Regions from separate parts of the Pseudomonas sp. SJZ080 genome, predicted to be linked through region 3. Evidence: predicted binding sites of a transcription regulator. Region 3 holds the regulator's gene; each other region holds the start of a gene.

Region 1 (4,635 bases), on a different contig from region 3:
GGTCGGGCGCATCCAGTGCTTTCTGCTACCATGGCGGCTCTGTTACTTCAGGTGTCTGATCATGGCATTTCGCCCTCTTACGGCCAGAGCACCCGCCGTTCTGCTTCGCGAAGCCAAACCGCTGAAAGCCATTTTTGGCCATGCTCAACGCCTGGGTCATTTACAACGTCTGCTGGAAAGCCAATTGCAGCCCGCCGCCCGCGAGCATTGCCATGTGGCATCGTGGCGCGAAGGCAGTTTGTTGCTGATCGTCACCGATGGTCATTGGGCAACCCGTCTGCGTTATCAACAAAAGCGTCTGCAACGGCAGTTACAGATGTTCGATGAATTCGCCAGCCTGACGCGGATTCTGTTCAAGGTGCAGCCGCCGACCGTCCAGCAAGGGGCAGCGGGGCATACCATCAGTTTGTCCAGCGATGCGGGCGCGACCATTCAGGCGACGGCTGAGGGGATTACCGACCCCAACCTGCGAGCGGCGCTTGAGCGATTGGCGGCTCACGCCAAACCCAAGGATTAATACACATCAAATGTGGGAGCGGGCTTGCTCGCGAAAGCGGAGTGTCAGTCGACATCTGTATCGCCTGACACACTGCTTTCGCGAGCAAGCCCGCTCCCACATTTTGATTAGGCCCACTCGCTAGCGGCGTTTACTGCCACCGAGCAGCGAACCCATCAGGCCGCGCACCAACTGCCGCCCCAACTGATTGGCCGCCTGTCGCATCGCCGATTTCAGTGCCTGCCCTGCCGCTGTGCCGAGGAATTCCCCGGCCTTGTCGGTGAAGCTCGGCTCCTCTGGCGCCGGTTTGCCGGGCACCGCTTCTGCCTCCGGCGCCAGACCTTTACGCCCCATCAATATTTCATACGCGGATTCGCGATCAACTGGCTTGTCATACCGTCCCTTGAACGGCGACCCGGCGATCAACACCGTGCGCTCGGTTTCGCTCAACGGCCCAATCCGCGATTGCGGCGGCGCGACCAATACGCGCTGGACCATCTCCGGCGTCCCCTTGTCCTGCAACGTGCCGACCAGCGCTTCGCCAATCCCCAGCTCAGTCAACACCGACAAGGCGTCGAACGCCGGGTTCGGCCGGAAACCCTCGGCCACGGCCCGAAGGGATTTCTGTTCCTTGGCCGTGAACGCGCGCAAGCCATGCTGGACGCGCAGGCCGAGTTGAGCCAGCACGTCATCCGGCAAGTCACCCGGCGACTGGGTGACGAAATACACGCCCACGCCTTTCGAGCGAATCAGCCGCACCACTTGCTCCAGACGTTCCTGCAGCGCCTTGGGTGTATCGGCAAACAACAAATGTGCTTCGTCGAAAAACAGCGCCAGCAGCGGTTTGTCGGCATCGCCGCGCTCCGGCAGTTGCTCGAACAGTTCGGCCAGTAGCCACAAGAGGAATGTCGCGTAGACCTTGGGCGCCTCGTGCACCAGACGACTGGCATCCAACAGATGAATCCGCCCGCGCCCCTCGGCGGTCGGCTGCAAAATATCTTCGAGTTGCAGCGCCGGTTCGCCGAACAGTGCTTCGGCGCCTTGTTGTTCCAGAATCGCCAGGCGTCGCAATAGCGCCTGACTCGACCCTGTGGTCATCAACGCCGCGTCGTCCCCCAGCAATTCGGGGTGGTCACGCAGGTGATTGAGCAGTGCCTTCAGGTCTTTCAAATCCAGCAGCAACAAGCCTTCGCGGTCCGCGACTTTGAACGCCGCGTACAACGCCGACTGTTGGCTGTCGGTCAGCTCCAACAGGGCGCCAATCAGTAACGGGCCCATTTCGCTCAAGGTTGTGCGCAATGGATGACCGGACTGACCGTGAATGTCCCACAGGGTGACCGGATAGGCCTGAGGCGTGTGGTTCAGCCAGGGCATCCCGGCGATACGCTCGGCTATTTTGCCTTGAGGGTTACCGGCTGCGCCGAGGCCGCACAGGTCACCTTTGATATCCGCCGCAAACACGGCCACGCCAGCATCGCTGAACGCTTCGGCCAGTTTTTGCAAGGTGACGGTCTTGCCGGTCCCGGTAGCCCCCGCGACCAGACCGTGGCGGTTCGCCAGGCGCATGGCCTGGGCGATCGGTTGCCCCGTGAGATCGGCACCGATAACGAGTTGCGAGGAATCAGGCATTTGGTCACCTTTGGTTAATCTTTGATTCTGTGCGGCCGATATAAAAGACTGAAAAGCATCGGTTATCCCCCTAAGGAAGGAAGGAAATATCAGCTTGTTTTCATGACCGCCCACTGTGCGTTTCTTTATAAAAGCACGCCTTGGGCATTAAGACCTTAGCGGAACCCCAAGCCATGAACAAAAACCTGCGCTTCAGCCATAAAATCCTGCTTGCCGCCGCCCTCATCGTTATTGCCGCGTTCGCCTCGTTCACGCTGTACAACGACTATCTGCAGCGCAACGCGATCAGCAAGGACCTGGACAACTATCTGCAAGAAATGGGCAGTGTGACTGCCAACAATATCCAGACCTGGCTGACCGGCCGCAGCCTGCTGGTCGAAAACCTCTCACAAAACGTCGCGCTGAACGCTGACATCGGCAACGTCGCCAAGCTGCTGGAGCAGAAAGCGGTGACGTCGACCTTCATGGGCGCCTATCTGGGCAACAAGGATGGCACCTTCATCATTCGCCCGGACAGCAAAATGCCGGATGGCTATGACCCTCGCGCCCGTCCCTGGTACAAAAGCGCCCAAAGCACCAGCGGCTCGGCACTGACCGAACCCTATATCGATCTGGCCTCCGGCCAACTGGTCATCTCCATCGTCAATAGCGTCCTCAAGGACGGCCAGAACATCGGCGTGGTCGGCGGCGACCTGAGCCTGCAAGTGATCGCTGACAGCCTGAATGCGCTGGACTTCGGCGGTATGGGTTATGCGTTCCTGGTCAGCGCCGACGGCAAGATTCTGGTCCACCCGGACAAAGCGCTGGTGATGAAACCCCTGGCTGAGGCGTACCCGAAAAATACCCCCCGCATCAGCAGCGATTTCAGTGAAATAGAAGCCGATGGCAAAACCCGCATCGTCACGTTCACCCCGATCAAAGGCCTGTCTTCCGTCAACTGGTACATCGGTCTGTCGGTGGACAAGGATAAAGCCTTCGCGAAGCTCAGCGAATTCCGCGCCTCGGCGGTGGTTGCGACTGTCATTGCAGTCGCGATCATCATCGCCCTGCTGGGTATGTTGATCCGCATCCTGATCCAGCCGCTGCACGTCATGACCCGCGCCATGGCCGACATCGCCGACGGCGAAGGCGACCTGACCAAACGCCTGACTATCCAGAACAACGACGAATTCGGCAGCCTCGGCACCGCGTTCAACCGTTTCGTGGAGCGCATTCACGGTTCGATCCGCGAAGTGTCCTCGGCCACCGGCCAGGTCAACGAAGTGGCGTTGCGTGTGGTCGCGGCCTCCAACTCGTCGATGTACAACTCCGACCAGCAAGCTTCGCGCACCAGCAGCGTCGCCGCCGCCATCAACCAGCTCGGTGCCGCGGCCCAGGAAATTGCGCGCAACGCCGCCCAGGCCTCGAGTCAGGCCAGTGATGCCCGCAGCCTGGCCGAAGATGGCCAGCAAGTGGTAGATCGCAGCATTGTCGCGATGAACCAACTGTCGAGCATGCTCAGCGCCTCCAGCACCAACATCGAATCGCTGAACAGCAAAACCGTGAACATCGGGCAGATCCTCGAAGTGATCACCAGCATTTCCCAGCAAACCAACCTGCTGGCGCTCAACGCCGCTATCGAGGCCGCCCGTGCCGGTGAAGCCGGGCGTGGTTTTGCCGTGGTGGCCGATGAGGTCCGCAACCTGGCGCACCGCACACAGGAATCGGCGCAACAGGTGCAGACCATGATCGAGGAGCTGCAAGTCGGCGCCCGCGAATCCGTCAGCACCATGAGCGACAGTCAGCGTCACAGCCAGGACAGCGTGGAAATCGCCAACCTGGCGGGCGAGCGCCTGAACAGCGTGACCTTGCGCATTGGCGAAATTGACGGAATGAACCAGTCGGTGGCCACGGCGACCGAGGAACAGACGGCGGTGGTCGAGTCGATCAATGTCGACATCACCGAGATCAACACGCTGAACCAGGAAGGGGTGGAAAACCTGCAATCGACATTGCGGGCGTGCTCTGACCTGGAGCAGCAGGCGGCGCGGCTGAAACAGTTGGTAGGCAGTTTCAGGATTTAAGTCGCTCTTGCGGGCCCCTTCGCGGGCAAGCCCGCTCCCACAGTGATCTTTGGTGGACACAAATTATGTGTACGACTGAGATCACCGTGGGAGCGGGCTTGCTCGCGAAGGCGGCCTGTAACACACCGCAAAAACCTCGCCGACATCCCCGCCACAAAACCCAGCCGAACATCTATCCTTCATAAAGGTCAACCAAGGGAGAACAACGGACCGGAGGGATGCTCATCGTGCATATCGCGGACATAACCATGTTCTACGCCCCTGCCAGCGGTGGCGTGCGCACGTATCTGGATGCAAAACACCGTCGCCTGGGGAGTAAGCCGGGCATTCGCCACAGTCTGCTGGTCCCTGGTTCACACCTGAGTGAACTGGATGGCGTTTACACGGTACCGGCTCCCGCCCTGCCCTTCGGCAAGGGTTACCGTTTCCCTCTCCGTCTCGCCCCCT
Region 2 (4,635 bases), on a different contig from region 3:
ATTGGTGAAGCGACTCGGCTCTACCAGCAGCTCGGCGCATTGTTTGCGCCATTTGGCCAGGTCCTCGGCGGTCGGCGCCGGGGCGGGCAGCAGACCGGCGTGAACGCGGTTCATGCCCCAAGGCCAGAGCAGTGCAACCGCCGGGTGCCAGAGGTCTGGCATGGCATGCTGACGCGCACTGTTGGCGGCCTGCTGGTGCAATTGCTGTTGCACCTCCTCCATCGGCATTTGCAGGTAAAGGCTGGTCAGGTACTGCCAGCGTTCACTGTGCGGACTGTCCCAGGCCTGTTGCGCCGACAGCGCCAGACCGTTGGCCAGCAACACGGTATTGGCCGGTTGATTGAGCCAGCGGCGCAATGTCGGATCGTCATCAAGACGGTTCTGCTGGCGCAATGGATGATCGCTGTCGCGCGCGATGCGCAGGACTTTCACCAGTTCCCGTTGCTCGTTGAGCAGCAGCTTGTAACCTTGCTGCACCCAGATCGGCAGGTGCCAGATCTCCACCAGCGCCTGAGCGATTTCCAGCAGGCGAGCGCCAAACAATTGTTTCTCGACGTTGCGCGCCGACTCGCCTTTATGGATGACCCGCAGTTCCCATTCTTCAAGCAACTGCGGATGGGTCAACGCCATGGGCCACAGCGGCGAAAGAAACAGCAGGCTGCCCCAGTGGATGTCCTGCCACAGCCGCGCCAGGCGCGCGGCGAAAAAGCCGTTGGCCTGTTGCGTCGCGTGCAGGCTGATCATCTGCAACTGTCGAAGGGCCACGGGGATTTGCGATTCAGGTACCGCGGGCAGTCGCGCAAGCAGTTCTTCCGTGCGTTTCAACCCGAGGCGATTGATCGCCACCTCAAGGTTTTCCGCAGGCTCGGTCATGCTGCCGTGGGTGTGCCGGTTGGCTTCGCGGATCACGCTCAAGGCCAGGGCGGGGCTGTCCTGCATCAACTCGGCGATATCGCGCAGGGAGCTGCGGTCGTCGCGGATGGCCTTGCAGACACGGTCATGACTGGCTTGCGGAACCGGCAGGCGCACACCATCGAGAAGCTTGACCCAGCCTTCGAGTGTGGTCGGTTTTGGAGTTGGGACGTTCGTTTCGTTAGCCATGTCTGGACGCGATCATCGTCTGCATTACCTATGCCTGGAGCGGGCCAAATTGGCTTTTCGCCTGAACTGGCTATAGTCTGGCGCAGTTTTGCCGATAAGTAGAAGAAGAGATTTTTTAACTTCCGAATATGACCTTGAACCCGACTCAGTAAGTGCTCTCCTACCTATGGCTAAAATAATCGGCATCATCGTCGTATTCGCGAGCGTGCTCGGCGGATACGTGCTCTCCCACGGCAAGATTGCCGCCCTGATTCAACCCTTCGAGGTGATGATCATCGGTGGTGCGGCCCTTGGCGCATTCCTCCAGGCCAACCCCGGTTACATGACACTGCACGTGCTCAAGAAGTCCTTGAGCATGTTCGGGTCGCGCTTCAATCACGGCTACTATCTTGAAGTGTTGGGGCTGATCTACGAGATCCTCAACAAGAGTCGCCGCGAAGGCATGATGGCCATCGAAGGCGACATCGAAGATGCCGCCGCGAGTCCCATCTTCGCCAAGTACCCATCGGTGCTCAAAGATGAGCGCATGACCGCGTTTATCTGCGATTACCTGCGCATCATGTCCTCCGGCAACATGGCTCCCCATGAGCTGGAAGGCCTGTTCGACATGGAACTCTACAACCTCAAGGAAGACCTTGAGCACCCGTCCCACGCGGTGAACGGCATCGCCGACGCCATGCCCGGTTTCGGTATCGTCGCGGCGGTATTGGGTATCGTGGTGACCATGGCGTCCCTGGGTGAAGGCGACCAGAAATCCATCGGTCTGCACGTGGGTGCGGCACTGGTCGGTACCTTCTTCGGTATTCTCGCGGCGTACGGTTTCTTTGGTCCGTTGGCCCACTCCCTGGCCCACGATGCCAAGGAAGAACTGAACGTCTACGAAGCCATCAAGGCCTCGCTGGTGGCTTCGGCTTCCGGCATGCCGCCATCGCTGGCGGTAGAGTTCGGGCGCAAGGTTCTGTACCCGGCGCACCGTCCTAGCTTCGCTGAGCTGGAACAAGCGGTTCGTGGTCGTTAAGTCATGGAAAACAACCAGCCGATAATCATCAAGCGCGTCAAGCGCATCGCCGGCGGGCATCACGGGGGCGCCTGGAAAATCGCCTTCGCCGACTTTGCGACGGCGATGATGGCGTTCTTTCTGGTGTTGTGGCTGCTGTCCACCGCAACACCGGAACAGAAACTCGCCATCGCCGGTTACTTCAAGGACCCGGTCGGCTTTTCCGAAAGTGGCACACCTTTCATCATCGACTTGGGCGGCACGCCGACCCTGGCGCCGGAAAACACCCTCAACCCCGAAGTGAAATCCCAGCCGCAGCCGGACAAGGTGACCGTCGACGTCGAGCAGGTCGAAGGCATGGCCGAAATGGTCGAGAAGGAACGCCTTGAACTGTTGCTGCAAGAATTGCAGAACAAGGTTGAAGAGAACCCGCAACTGAAGAAATTCAAGGACCAGATTCTGTTCGAAATCACCCCGGACGGCTTGCGCATCCAGATCGTGGACGCTGAAAACCGCCCGATGTTCGATTCCGGCAGCGCTCGTCTGAAACCGTATTTCGAAGACATCCTGTTGGCCATGGCCGACACCATCAAAGCGGTGCCGAACAAGATCAGCATCAGCGGTCACACCGATGCCAAGCCGTATTCGGGCACTGGCGACTTCGGTAACTGGGAGCTCTCGGCCAACCGTGCCAACGCCGCACGCCGTGCACTGGTGGCCGGCAGCTATCCGGAGCAGCAGATTGCACGAGTGGTCGGTTATGCCTCGTCGGCGTTGTTCGATCGCGAGAACCCGCTCAACCCGGTGAACCGTCGAATCGACATTGTCGTGCTGACCAAGAAAGCCCAGCGTGCCATCGAAGGTTCGCAAGGCGCGGAACCGACTCCGGAGCCGACGCAAGGGCAGGGCGGCCCGGGTGAAGTGCCTGCCACGCCAGCTGATCCGAACGCATTGCCAGCCGATAAAGAACCATTGCCGGCCCATGAGCTTCGCGAGCGTTTGAATCTCTTCGATGACCCGGCACCGAAACCGGCTGAACCGCCGAAGCAGTGACCCACAAAAAAGCCGACAGTGATGTCGGCTTTTTTGCTTTGGTTTGCACGGCCCCTTGTAGGAGCCGGCTTGCTGGCGATGGTCGTCAACGATAACGCGTGCTGTCTGAATCAACGCGACGCACTTGCGTCCATCGCCAGCAAGCCGGCTCCTACAGGTTTTGCGTTGTGTTGATCCAGGACGACTGTGATGCCTTGGACGTCCTGGGCGCTGAAAATGAAAAAGCCGCGAGATGATCGCGGCTTTTTTGTGTCTGCGGGCGGCCTAGTAACTGTTTTCCGGCAAACTCGCGATGATCGAGCGGTAGCTGTTCATCCGTTGCTGCTGCACACGGCCTTCTTCCAGCGCCTTGAGCAATGCGCAACCCGGTTCGCGGTCGTGCTTGCAGTCGCGGAAACGGCACGTGCCGATCAGGTCGTTGAACTCGATGAAGCCGGCTTCGACGTCGGAACGACTGACGTGGCCCAGGCCGAATTCGCGGATACCCGGGGAGTCGATCAACTCACCGCCACCGGGGAAGTGGAACAGTCGCGCGGTGGTGGTGGTGTGGGTGCCCTGGCCGGACAGCTCGGACAACGGGCCGACGCGGGTGTCGACCTCAGGCAGCAGGCTGTTGACCAACGAAGATTTGCCGACGCCGGACTGGCCGACGAACACGCTGATGCGCCCGTCCAGCAGTTTCTGAAGTTGCTCCATGCCATTGCCGTGGTGCGCCGACACTTCCAGCACCGGATAACCCAGTGTGCGGTAAACCGCGAGCAAGGCATTCAGCGCCGGGGCGTTCTGCTCATCGATCAGGTCGAATTTGTTAAGCAGCAGCAGCGGCCGAATCCCGGCGTGTTCCGCCGCGACCAGATAGCGGTCGATCAGGTTGGCGTGAGGCTCGGGCAGCGGCGCGAAGACGATGACGATCATGTCGACGTTGGCAGCTACAGGCTTGAGCTGGCCACGGCTGTCCGGACGGCAGAGTTCGGTTTTGCGCGGCAGTTGCGCCACGATCACCCCGATGCCCTGATTGCCGGCACGCCAGACCACCTGATCGCCGGTCACCAGCGCCGGCAGGTTGGCGCGCAAGTGGCAGCGGAACACCTGGCCGGCCAAATCGCCATCGAGGGCTTCGACTTCGACCTGCACACCGAAGTGCGCAATCACAAGGCCCGTCTGTTCCGGACCCAGGTCGCCACCCTCAAGTGCCTCGACAGCCGAGGACTCGCGTTTGGCGGCGCGGGCAGCGCGTTCGCCTTGGATCTTTTCGATGCGCCAGTTTTGACGACGATTGAGTTGGCGTTTGGCCATGGGTGTTCCGTATCAAGAATGCAGCGATTAGGTAAAACGGCCGCGAGTTTAGCACGCCCGGGCGCCGCCCTAGGCTAAACTGCGCAGCATTGCCTAGGAGCCGACACATGCAAAACCCGCAGAACCTGATCTGGATCGACCTGGAAATGACCGGTCTGAACCCTGACACCGACGTCATCATCGAGATG
Region 3 (4,635 bases):
GCTCGGAAGAGGGCGTTCTGCTGGAGCCAAGCATGGCTGAAAAACTGCAACGCTCGTTGATCGAAGCGGCGCAGCGTCAGGAAATGCAAGGTCAACCGGTGATTCTGCTGGTGGCCGGTCCGGTTCGCGCGATGCTGTCGCGATTTGGCCGACTCGCAGTCCCGGGTTTGCATGTGTTGGCTTACCAGGAAATCCCTGACAACAAGCAAGTGACCATCGTTGCGACAGTAGGGCCCAACGGCTGAGGTAGTGGTTTATGCAAGTTAAGCGTTTTTTCGCCGCCGATATGCGTCAGGCCATGAAACTGGTTCGTGATGAGCTGGGCGCTGATGCCGCCATCATTGGCAACCGCCGCATCGCCGGTGGTGTCGAGCTGACGGCTGCCCTCGATTACAAACTGTCGGCGCTGGCCCCGCGTGTTCCGAACATGGAGCTCGAGGACGAGCTGCGCAAGACCCAGTCGCGGATCGTCACCGCCCAGGCCGAACTGAGCCTGCGCAGCGAAGGCGAGAGCGACAAGTCCACCAATCGCCAGTTGTTCGCCGGCCTGCCACTCACCGCCGCCGAACCGTTGATCGAACCGACTTACACTGAACCCCGTCGTGCAGCGCCGGCCCCCGCGCCAGCCTCCAGCGGTGTCGATCCGCGGGCTTTCGATTCGATGCGTTTCGAACTCAACAGCCTGCGCGAACTGATGGAAGTACAACTCGGCTCTCTGGCCTGGAACCAGCTGCAAGGCAGCCGTCCGGCCCAGGCCAACCTTTGGCGTCGTCTGCAGCGCATCGGTTTGTCCGGCCCGTTGTCCCGTGATCTGCTGGAAATGATTACCGGCATTGACGAACCCCGTCAGGCCTGGCGCATGTTGCTGGCGCACCTGGCGCGGATGATCGCCACACCGGAAGTCGAGCCACTGGAAGAGGGCGGTGTGATTGCCATGGTCGGTCCTGCCGGCATGGGCAAGACCACCACGCTGGCCAAGCTCGCGGCCCGTTACGTGCTCAAGTACGGCGCGCAGAACATCGCGCTGGTCAGCATGGACAGCTACCGTATCGGCGCTCAGGAACAACTCAAGACCCTGGGCCGGATCCTCAACGTGTCGGTCACCCACGTCGACCCGGGCCAGTCCCTGGTGCAGGCGCTGGATCCGTTGCTGCGCAAGCGTGTGGTGCTGATAGATACCGCCGGTCTTCAGGCCAGCGATCCGGCACTGCGCATGCAGCTCGAAAGCCTGGCCGGTCGTGGCATCAAATCAAAAAATTATCTGGTTCTGGCAACCACCAGCCAGAAACAGGTTCTAACCGCCGCTTATCACAGTTACAAGCGCTGCGGGCTCGCTGGCTGCATCCTGACTAAACTGGATGAAACGGCAAGCCTTGGCGAGGTGTTGAGCCTGGCAATCAGTCATGAATTGCCGGTGGCTTACCTGACCGATGGACCGCGGATTCCGGATGATTTGCATCTGCCGCGTCGTCATCAGCTGGTGAGCCGCGCCGTCAGCGTGCAAATGCAGGAAGAACCCAGCGAAGAAGCCATGGCTGACATGTTCGCTGATATTTACCACAGTCCGACCAAGCAGGTTGGCTGAGGTATTAATGAACAGTTTTTGTACCTACATCGATGGTCTGCCATGCATTGTTCCGTTTGTGAACGCGCAGCCAGTAATGTGGCCTCCGTCTATGCAAGACAAGGTAAAGAAATAACATGGGCAGCATGCATCCCGTACAGGTGATCGCGGTGACCGGCGGCAAAGGTGGCGTCGGGAAGACTAACGTGTCAGTGAACTTGTCCCTGGCTCTAGCTGAGCTCGGCCGGCGCGTCATGCTGCTGGACGCCGATCTGGGGCTGGCGAACGTCGACGTCCTGCTGGGGCTGACACCCAAACGTACCCTGGCCGATGTCATCGAAGGCCGCTGTGAGCTGCGCGACGTGTTGTTGCAGGGGCCCGGCGGTATCCGCATCGTCCCGGCGGCGTCCGGCACTCAGAGCATGGTGCATCTGAGCCCGGCGCAACACGCCGGCCTGATCCAGGCGTTCAGCGATATCGGCGACAACCTCGACGTTCTGGTGATCGACACCGCTGCGGGCATTGGTGACTCGGTAGTCAGTTTCGTTCGCGCCGCGCAGGAAGTCCTGCTGGTGGTCTGCGACGAGCCGACCTCGATCACCGACGCCTATGCACTGATCAAACTGCTGAACCGCGATTACGGCATGAACCGCTTCCGCGTCCTCGCCAACATGGCCCAGAGCCCGCAGGAAGGGCGCAACCTGTTCGCCAAGTTGACCAAGGTCACGGATCGCTTCCTCGACGTCGCCTTACAATACGTCGGTGCGGTGCCGTACGACGAAAGCGTGCGCAAGGCCGTTCAGAAGCAGCGCGCGGTTTATGAAGCTTTCCCGCGTTCCAAGTGTTCCCTGGCCTTCAAGGCCATCGCACAAAAGGTCGATACCTGGCCGCTGCCTGCCAACCCGCGTGGGCACCTGGAGTTTTTCGTCGAGCGCCTCGTGCAACAAACGGCAGGACCCGTGCTATGACAGCCAGCGGTTATAACCTCTACAAGAAGTCGGCGCGTGACGCGCAGTACGAGCTGATCGAGCGTTACGCGCCACTGGTCAAACGCATTGCTTACCACTTGCTGGCGCGATTGCCAGCCAGTGTTCAGGTCGAAGACCTGATCCAGGCCGGCATGATCGGCCTGCTTGAAGTATCGACCAAATACGACGCTAGCAAAGGCGCGAGTTTCGAGACGTACGCGGGCATTCGAATCCGCGGCGCGATGCTCGATGAAGTCCGCAAGGGGGACTGGGCGCCACGTTCGGTCCACCGCAATACCCGCATGGTCAGCGACGCAATTCGCTCGATTGAAGCTAAAACCGGCCGTGACGCTAAAGATCACGAAGTTGCGGCCGAACTCCAATTGAGTCTCGACGATTACTACGGGATTTTGAACGACACCCTGGGCAGCCGGTTATTCAGTTTCGACGATCTGTTGCAGGACGGCGAACACGAAGGGCTGCACGAGGATGGCGCGAGTGCTCATCTCGAGCCGTCACGCGATCTGGAAGATGAACGCTTCCAGGCGGCGCTGGCGGACGCGATTGCCAATTTGCCGGAGCGTGAGCGACTGGTGTTGGCGCTGTACTACGACGAAGAGTTGAATCTCAAGGAAATCGGTGAGGTCCTGGGGGTCAGCGAATCTCGGGTCAGCCAGTTACACAGCCAGTGCGCGGCCCGTTTGCGGGGGCGTTTGGGGGAGTGGCGAGCGCGCTGAAGGCAGTGTGGGGACACTGCGAACGTGGCTGGTGTGGTGTTGAACTGCGCCGGTCTCGATCTGTTGTGCTCCAGACAGTCATTGAGTGCTTTGCCGGATTGATTGAAATGGCGCGTCCAGGTGCTGGGCGCGTTTAAGACTGCTTGGAGGTCGAATTGGACAAGAACATGAAAATCCTCATCGTTGATGACTTCTCAACGATGCGGCGGATCATAAAAAACCTGTTGCGTGACCTTGGGTTCACCAACACGGTCGAGGCTGACGATGGCATTACTGCCATTCCGGTTCTCAACAGCGGGAGCATCGACTTTCTGGTAACGGACTGGAACATGCCTGGCATGACCGGTATCGATCTGCTGCGTCACGTGCGCGCCGATGAAAAGCTCAAGCACCTGCCAGTGCTGATGGTGACTGCTGAAGCCAAGCGCGAGCAGATCATCGAAGCGGCCCAGGCCGGTGTTAACGGCTATGTGGTCAAACCCTTCACGGCCCAGGCGTTAAAAGAAAAAATCGAGAAGATTTTCGAACGCATCGGTTGAGAAACTGCGCCACGGGGGAGCTATGGACCAAAACGAATCTTCACAGGGCGATTTTGAATCGACCCTGAAAAAACACGCAGTCGAACTGGTCGAAAGCCTTGAAAAAGGCAAGTTTGGCGACGCTGTGCAACTGATCCATGAGCTCAATCAGACCCGTGACCGTGGCCTGTATCAGGAAGTGGGCAAGCTCACCCGCGAGCTGCACAGCGCGATCGTCAATTTCCAGATTGACCCGCACATGCCGCAAGCCGAGGAAGTGTCCCAGATCACAGATGCCACCGAGCGACTGGGCTACGTTGTCAAGCTGACAGAGGCCGCAGCCAACCGCACCATGGACCTGGTCGAAAACTCTACGCCATTGGTCAACAGCCTGAGCGATGAAGCCCAGGCGCTGAGCACGGATTGGGGGCGGTTCATGCGTCGCGAAGTCGGGGCTGAAGAGTTTCGCGAGCTGGCACGGCGTGTCGACGGTTTCCTGACACGCAGCAGCGCGGACAACCGCGCGGTGTCGAGCAACCTCAACGACATTCTGCTCGCTCAGGATTACCAGGACCTCACAGGTCAAGTGATCAAGCGTGTGACCCAGTTGGTCACCGAAGTTGAAAGCAACCTGCTCAAGCTCGTGCTTATGGCCAGTCAGGTGGACCGCTTTGCGGGCATCGAACATGACCGTGAAGCGATGCTTGCTGAAAAAGATCCGCAAAAACATCTCTCTCAGGGTGAAGGTCCGCAGATTCATGCCGATAAAAGAGAAGACGTTGTGTCCGGTCAGGACGATGTGGACGATTTGCTATCCAGCCTAGGGTTTTAGAATTTTAGGTATTTTA
Region 4 (4,635 bases), on a different contig from region 3:
TGTGTACCGTCGAACAGCTCGAACCACGCCGCCACCGCCAGCAGGCTCACAGCCAGTTCGATGACGGGCCGGAAAGCCGGGTCGTTGTGGTCCAGGAACAGGCCGATCAACTGATTGGGTAGCAGCCAGAAGACCATCGCGAACCCGAGCATCGCCGCCGCGCCGAACGCGATCCCGACCCGTCCGGCCAGTCGTGCATCCAACAGCTGCCCGGCGCCGTAATGCTGGCCGATGCGCATGGTGATCGCGTAGGAAAGCCCCGCCGGAATCATGAACGCCACCGAGACGATCTGCAGCGCAATCTGGTGCGCGCCCAGTTGCGTACTGCCCATGGTGCCCATGCACAACGCGGCGAAGGCAAACAGTCCGACTTCCACGGCATAGGTGCCGCCAATTGGCAGGCCCAGGCGCCACAACTCTTTCAGATACTGCCGGTTAGGCCGCGACAGGCCCTGGCGCAGCGGATACGCGTCGTACGCCGGATGCCGCCGAATGTGCAGCGCCAACGCCAGAGCCATGAGATTAGCGACAATCGCCGTGACCAGACCGATGCCCACCAGGCCCATTTTCGGCAGGCCGAACATTCCGGTAATCAACGCATAGTTGAGTACGAAGTTGGCCACCGTACCGCCGAGACTGATGACCATCACCGGCGTCGCACGGCCGATGGCGCTGGTGAAACCGCGCAGGGCCATGAAGCTCAGGTAGCCGGGCAGGGCGAACGGCAGGATCAACAGGAACTGACCGGCCGCCTGGACGTTGGTTTCGGTCTGGCCGAACAGCAACAATACCGGTTTGAGGTTCCACAGCAGCAAACCGGCGACCAGCGCCATCAGCCACGCCAGCCACAATCCGGCCTGGGTCAGCCGCGCCGCGCCGACGATATCGCCCGCGCCCTGACGGATCGCCACCAGGGTGCCGACCGCCGCGATGACGCCGATGCAAAAGATCGACACGAATGAATAGGTCGCCGCGCCGAGACCGCCGCCAGCCAATGCTTCGGGACTCAGGCGCGCCATCATCAAGGTGTCGGTGAGAACCATCAGCATGTGCGCCAACTGCGAGGCAATCAACGGCCCCGCCAGCCGCAGGATGGCCCAGAGTTCAATACGCGCTGGATGCTGCATGGTCATCACGCTCGATGGTCAAAGAGAACAGGAAAGCGTCGATTCTCGGCGCTCTGCGGGGTTTGCACAAAGGGATAAAAAGGATGGGTAGCATGATTAAAACTCATCCTGGGGAGATTCTGATAAGTTGACGCCATTGCGCTATAGGAGCTTTCCGCATGTCTCGTCGTCTTCCTCCCCTGTATGCCCTTCGTGCATTCGAAGCGGCGGCGCGGCATAGCTCGTTCACCCGTGCGGCCGAAGAGTTGTCGATTACGCAGAGTGCGGTCAGTCGACACATTCGTACGCTCGAAGAGCACTTTGCCTGTCGGCTGTTTCATCGCAGCGGGCGCAATCTGCAACTGACCGAGTCGGCGCGCCTGATCCTGCCGGGCATCCGCGAAGGCTTCACGGCACTTGAACGCGCCTGCAATACCTTGCGCGCCGAAGATGACATCCTGCGCATGAAAGCCCCGTCGACCCTGACCATGCGCTGGTTGCTGGCGCGGCTCAGCCGTTTCCGCCATCTGCAACCGGGCAACGAAGTGCAACTGACCAGCGCCTGGATGGACGTCGACTCGGTGGACTTCAACCATGAGCCGTTCGACTGCGCCGTAATCCTCAGCAACGGGCATTTTCCGCCGGACTGGGAGGCGAGTTTCCTGTTCCCCGAGGAGCTGATTCCGGTGGGCGCGCCGAATCTTCTGAAGGATCAACCGTGGGATGTCGCACGCCTGGCCAATGCCGAGCTCCTGCACCCGACGCCGGACCGGCGTGACTGGCGCAACTGGCTGGAGCGCATGGGGTTGACCGATCAGGTGTCGCTCAAGGGCGGGCAGGTGTTCGATACGCTTGAACTGGGGATGATTGCTGCCGCCCGGGGTTATGGCGTGTCGATGGGCGATCTTTTGATGGTGGCCGAGGATGTGGCGCAGGGCCGTCTGAGTTTGCCGTGGCCGACTGCCGTCGCCAGCGGTGAGAATTATTACCTCGTCTGGCCGAAAACACGCCCCGGAGGTGAACGTTTGCGCCGCCTCAGCGATTTCCTCCAGGGCGAAGCCCTTGCGATGAAATTGCCGGATGTCGAGCACCTGAGCTGAATCGTTAGAGCCATCGGGATAGAGGCTTTGTGCTATATCCCGGTTGATTACTCAAGTATTCAGGTTTGCCGCCGAAAATCTGCAGATGGAACCTTCGTGCAGGTTCGACGCAATTCCCATTATTAGAAAATTTGCCGAGCAGCCGATCAATGAAGATCCGGTCACTTGGCCAGGAGCTGTCATGTCTCAACCTCGTGCCCGGATTGCCTCACAGCTTGGTCTTGCACTCGCCGTCATTCTGGCGATTGTCATCAGCGGCAGCACCGTGTTTGCCTTGCGCTCGCTGGACTCGGCCAACCTCGCTACCCGCGAGGAGCACCTGGCCAGCGAAGCTCGTTTGCTGGCCGACCAGTTGAGTACGTTTCACGGCACGTTGCGTGAAAGTACCCAGCGTCTGGCCGGCCTGTTCGAGAAGCGCTTCAGCGCGGGTCTGAGCGTGCACCCGGACGAGCCGGTGGCCGTGGCGGGCACGCAGACCCCGGGCTTGCACCTGGGCAGTGAAGTGCTGAACAACAACTTCAAGGAAGTGGACGAGTTCAAGCAAATGACCGCAGGCGTTGCGACGGTGTTCGTGCGCAGTGGTGATGAGTTCATTCGAGTCAGTACGAACGTAACTAAACAAGACGGCAGCCGCGCCATTGGCACGTTGCTCGATCACGCGAACCCGGCTTACGCGCGCCTGTTGGCGGGGCAAAACTACGTGGGCCGAGCTTTGCTGTTCGAACGCTTCTACATGTCGCAGTACACGCCTGTACGTGACAGCAGCGGTAAGGTCATTGCCGTGTTGTACGTAGGATTCGATTACACCGACGCTCAGAACGCACAGTTTGCCAACCTCACACGCTTCCGCATCGGGCAGACCGGTTCTTTGGCATTGCTCGATGAGCAGAACAAATGGCTGGTACCCATTGCGGGGGTGCAAGCACCGGAGCAAGCGGTCAAGCCGATCAACAGCCTGGTCAAGACGCCGGGTAAAGGTGAATTCTGGAGCGACAAGTCCGAAGATTTCTACAGCATTGCCGTGCCATTTGAAGGCGGGCCGTGGTCGGTCGTGGCGAGCATGCCGAAAAGCGAAATCCGTGCTGTAACCTGGGCTGTCGGCATTCAATTGGCCATTGGCAGCCTGCTGGCGATGTTGATCGCTGTGGGCTCCGCCGTCTGGTTGCTGCGCAGTAAGCTCGCGCCGCTGGGCGATCTGGTGCGTCAGGCCGAAGCCCTGGGGGCTGGTGATCTGAGCGTGCGTCTGGACGTGTCGAGCAACGACGAAATCGGTCAGCTGGCCCGCGCTTTCAACCAGATGAGCCAGGCGCTGTCGACAATGGTCGAGCACATCCGCAAGGCCTCGCAAGAGGTCAACAGCCGTGCCCAGGCGCTGTCGGGTCTGTCGGGTGGCGCCTATGAAGGCATGGAGCAGCAGTCCGGCGAAATCACCAGCATGGCCGGCGCCGTGGAAGAGTTCAGCGCCACGTCGCTGAATATTGCCGACAACATGGGCAACACCCAACGCCTGGCTCAGGAAAATGCACAACAAACCCAGATCGGTCGTACATCGATGGACGAAGCGTCCTCGTCCCTGGAGCAGATTGCCGGTGCACTGAACAGCACTGCCACGGTGATCAACACCTTGGGTCAGCGTTCTCAGGAAATCGGCGGGATTGTCGGGGTGATCACTTCGATTGCCGAGCAGACCAACTTGCTGGCGCTCAATGCCGCCATCGAAGCGGCGCGTGCCGGTGAGCAGGGTCGTGGGTTTGCGGTGGTGGCTGACGAGGTGCGCAACCTGGCTTCGCGTACTCGCCAGGCGACCGACGAGATTTCCGGGATGATCCAAAGCATCCAGCAAGAAACCGGCAACGCCATCAGCACCATGGAGCAGGGCAATGTGCTGATGCAGGAAGGCCTGTCGCGTAACGCCAACGTCGCTTCCGCGCTGGCGCGGATCGATGAGCAAAGCCGTTCTGCTGGCGAGCAGTTCGCAGCGATCACCACGGCGACCCAGGAGCAGAGCAGCACCGCGACATTGCTCAGCAGCAATTTGCAGAGCATTGCGCTGGCGAACAGTGAGCAGCGGGAAGTGGTGTCGAACCTGGCGGTGACGGCCAAAGAGCTGGAGAGCCTGGCGGCGGATTTGCGCCAGGAGGTTGACCGCTTTCGTTGAGGTGCCTTTGAAATAGCTATCGCGAGCAGGCTTGCTCCGACAGGTTTGGCGTCGTTCACAAAAACGTGGAACGCCACATCTCCTGTAGGAGCAAGCTTGCTCGCGATAGCCTCATCGCAATATTCAGATCAGCCAATCAATCACACTTGGCGTTGCTCGACACTTCCTTGCTCGCCAGTTTCAACTGCTTGGCCAGTTCTGCCGCGTTGGTGCTGTTGTAAACCCGGCCACCAGTGTTTTCAGCAATGCAGCGTGACGGGCCACCGGCACC

The links. Region 3 encodes FliA, which starts transcription of late flagellar genes. Its sites were predicted from a motif close to CTAAAGTTTNNNNNNNNNNNGCCGNTAA; they were not measured.
Region 1: FBY04_RS15250 (methyl-accepting chemotaxis protein) is a predicted target of FliA. The motif match lies at 2,140-2,167, and genes of this name have one in related genera.
Region 2: motA (flagellar motor stator protein MotA) is a predicted target of FliA. The motif match lies at 1,172-1,199, and genes of this name have one in related genera.
Region 4: FBY04_RS21985 (methyl-accepting chemotaxis protein) is a predicted target of FliA. The motif match lies at 2,257-2,284, and genes of this name have one in related genera.

The regions. Positions count from the first base shown of each region.
Region 1 covers NZ_VIUK01000010.1:94,230-98,864, reverse strand. Annotated here, with positions in the region: gene FBY04_RS15260 (DUF721 domain-containing protein) at 62-517, shown strand; gene FBY04_RS15255 (helicase HerA-like domain-containing protein) at 638-2,125, opposite strand; gene FBY04_RS15250 (methyl-accepting chemotaxis protein) at 2,299-4,188, shown strand; gene FBY04_RS15245 (glycosyltransferase family 1 protein) at 4,407-4,635, shown strand, end outside.
Region 2 covers NZ_VIUK01000001.1:351,594-356,228, forward strand. Annotated here, with positions in the region: gene FBY04_RS01625 (HDOD domain-containing protein) at 1-1,101, opposite strand, end outside; gene motA (flagellar motor stator protein MotA) at 1,268-2,119, shown strand; gene motB (flagellar motor protein MotB) at 2,123-3,151, shown strand; gene rsgA (small ribosomal subunit biogenesis GTPase RsgA) at 3,416-4,447, opposite strand; gene orn (oligoribonuclease) at 4,555-4,635, shown strand, end outside.
Region 3 covers NZ_VIUK01000005.1:267,113-271,747, forward strand. Annotated here, with positions in the region: gene flhA (flagellar biosynthesis protein FlhA) at 1-245, shown strand, start outside; gene flhF (flagellar biosynthesis protein FlhF) at 257-1,585, shown strand; gene fleN (flagellar synthesis regulator FleN) at 1,702-2,532, shown strand; gene fliA (RNA polymerase sigma factor FliA) at 2,529-3,269, shown strand; gene FBY04_RS10185 (chemotaxis response regulator CheY) at 3,437-3,808, shown strand; gene FBY04_RS10190 (protein phosphatase CheZ) at 3,831-4,619, shown strand.
Region 4 covers NZ_VIUK01000018.1:110,067-114,701, forward strand. Annotated here, with positions in the region: gene FBY04_RS21970 (NorM family multidrug efflux MATE transporter) at 1-1,127, opposite strand, end outside; gene FBY04_RS21975 (LysR substrate-binding domain-containing protein) at 1,286-2,206, shown strand; gene FBY04_RS21985 (methyl-accepting chemotaxis protein) at 2,388-4,364, shown strand; gene FBY04_RS21990 (VWA domain-containing protein) at 4,501-4,635, opposite strand, start outside.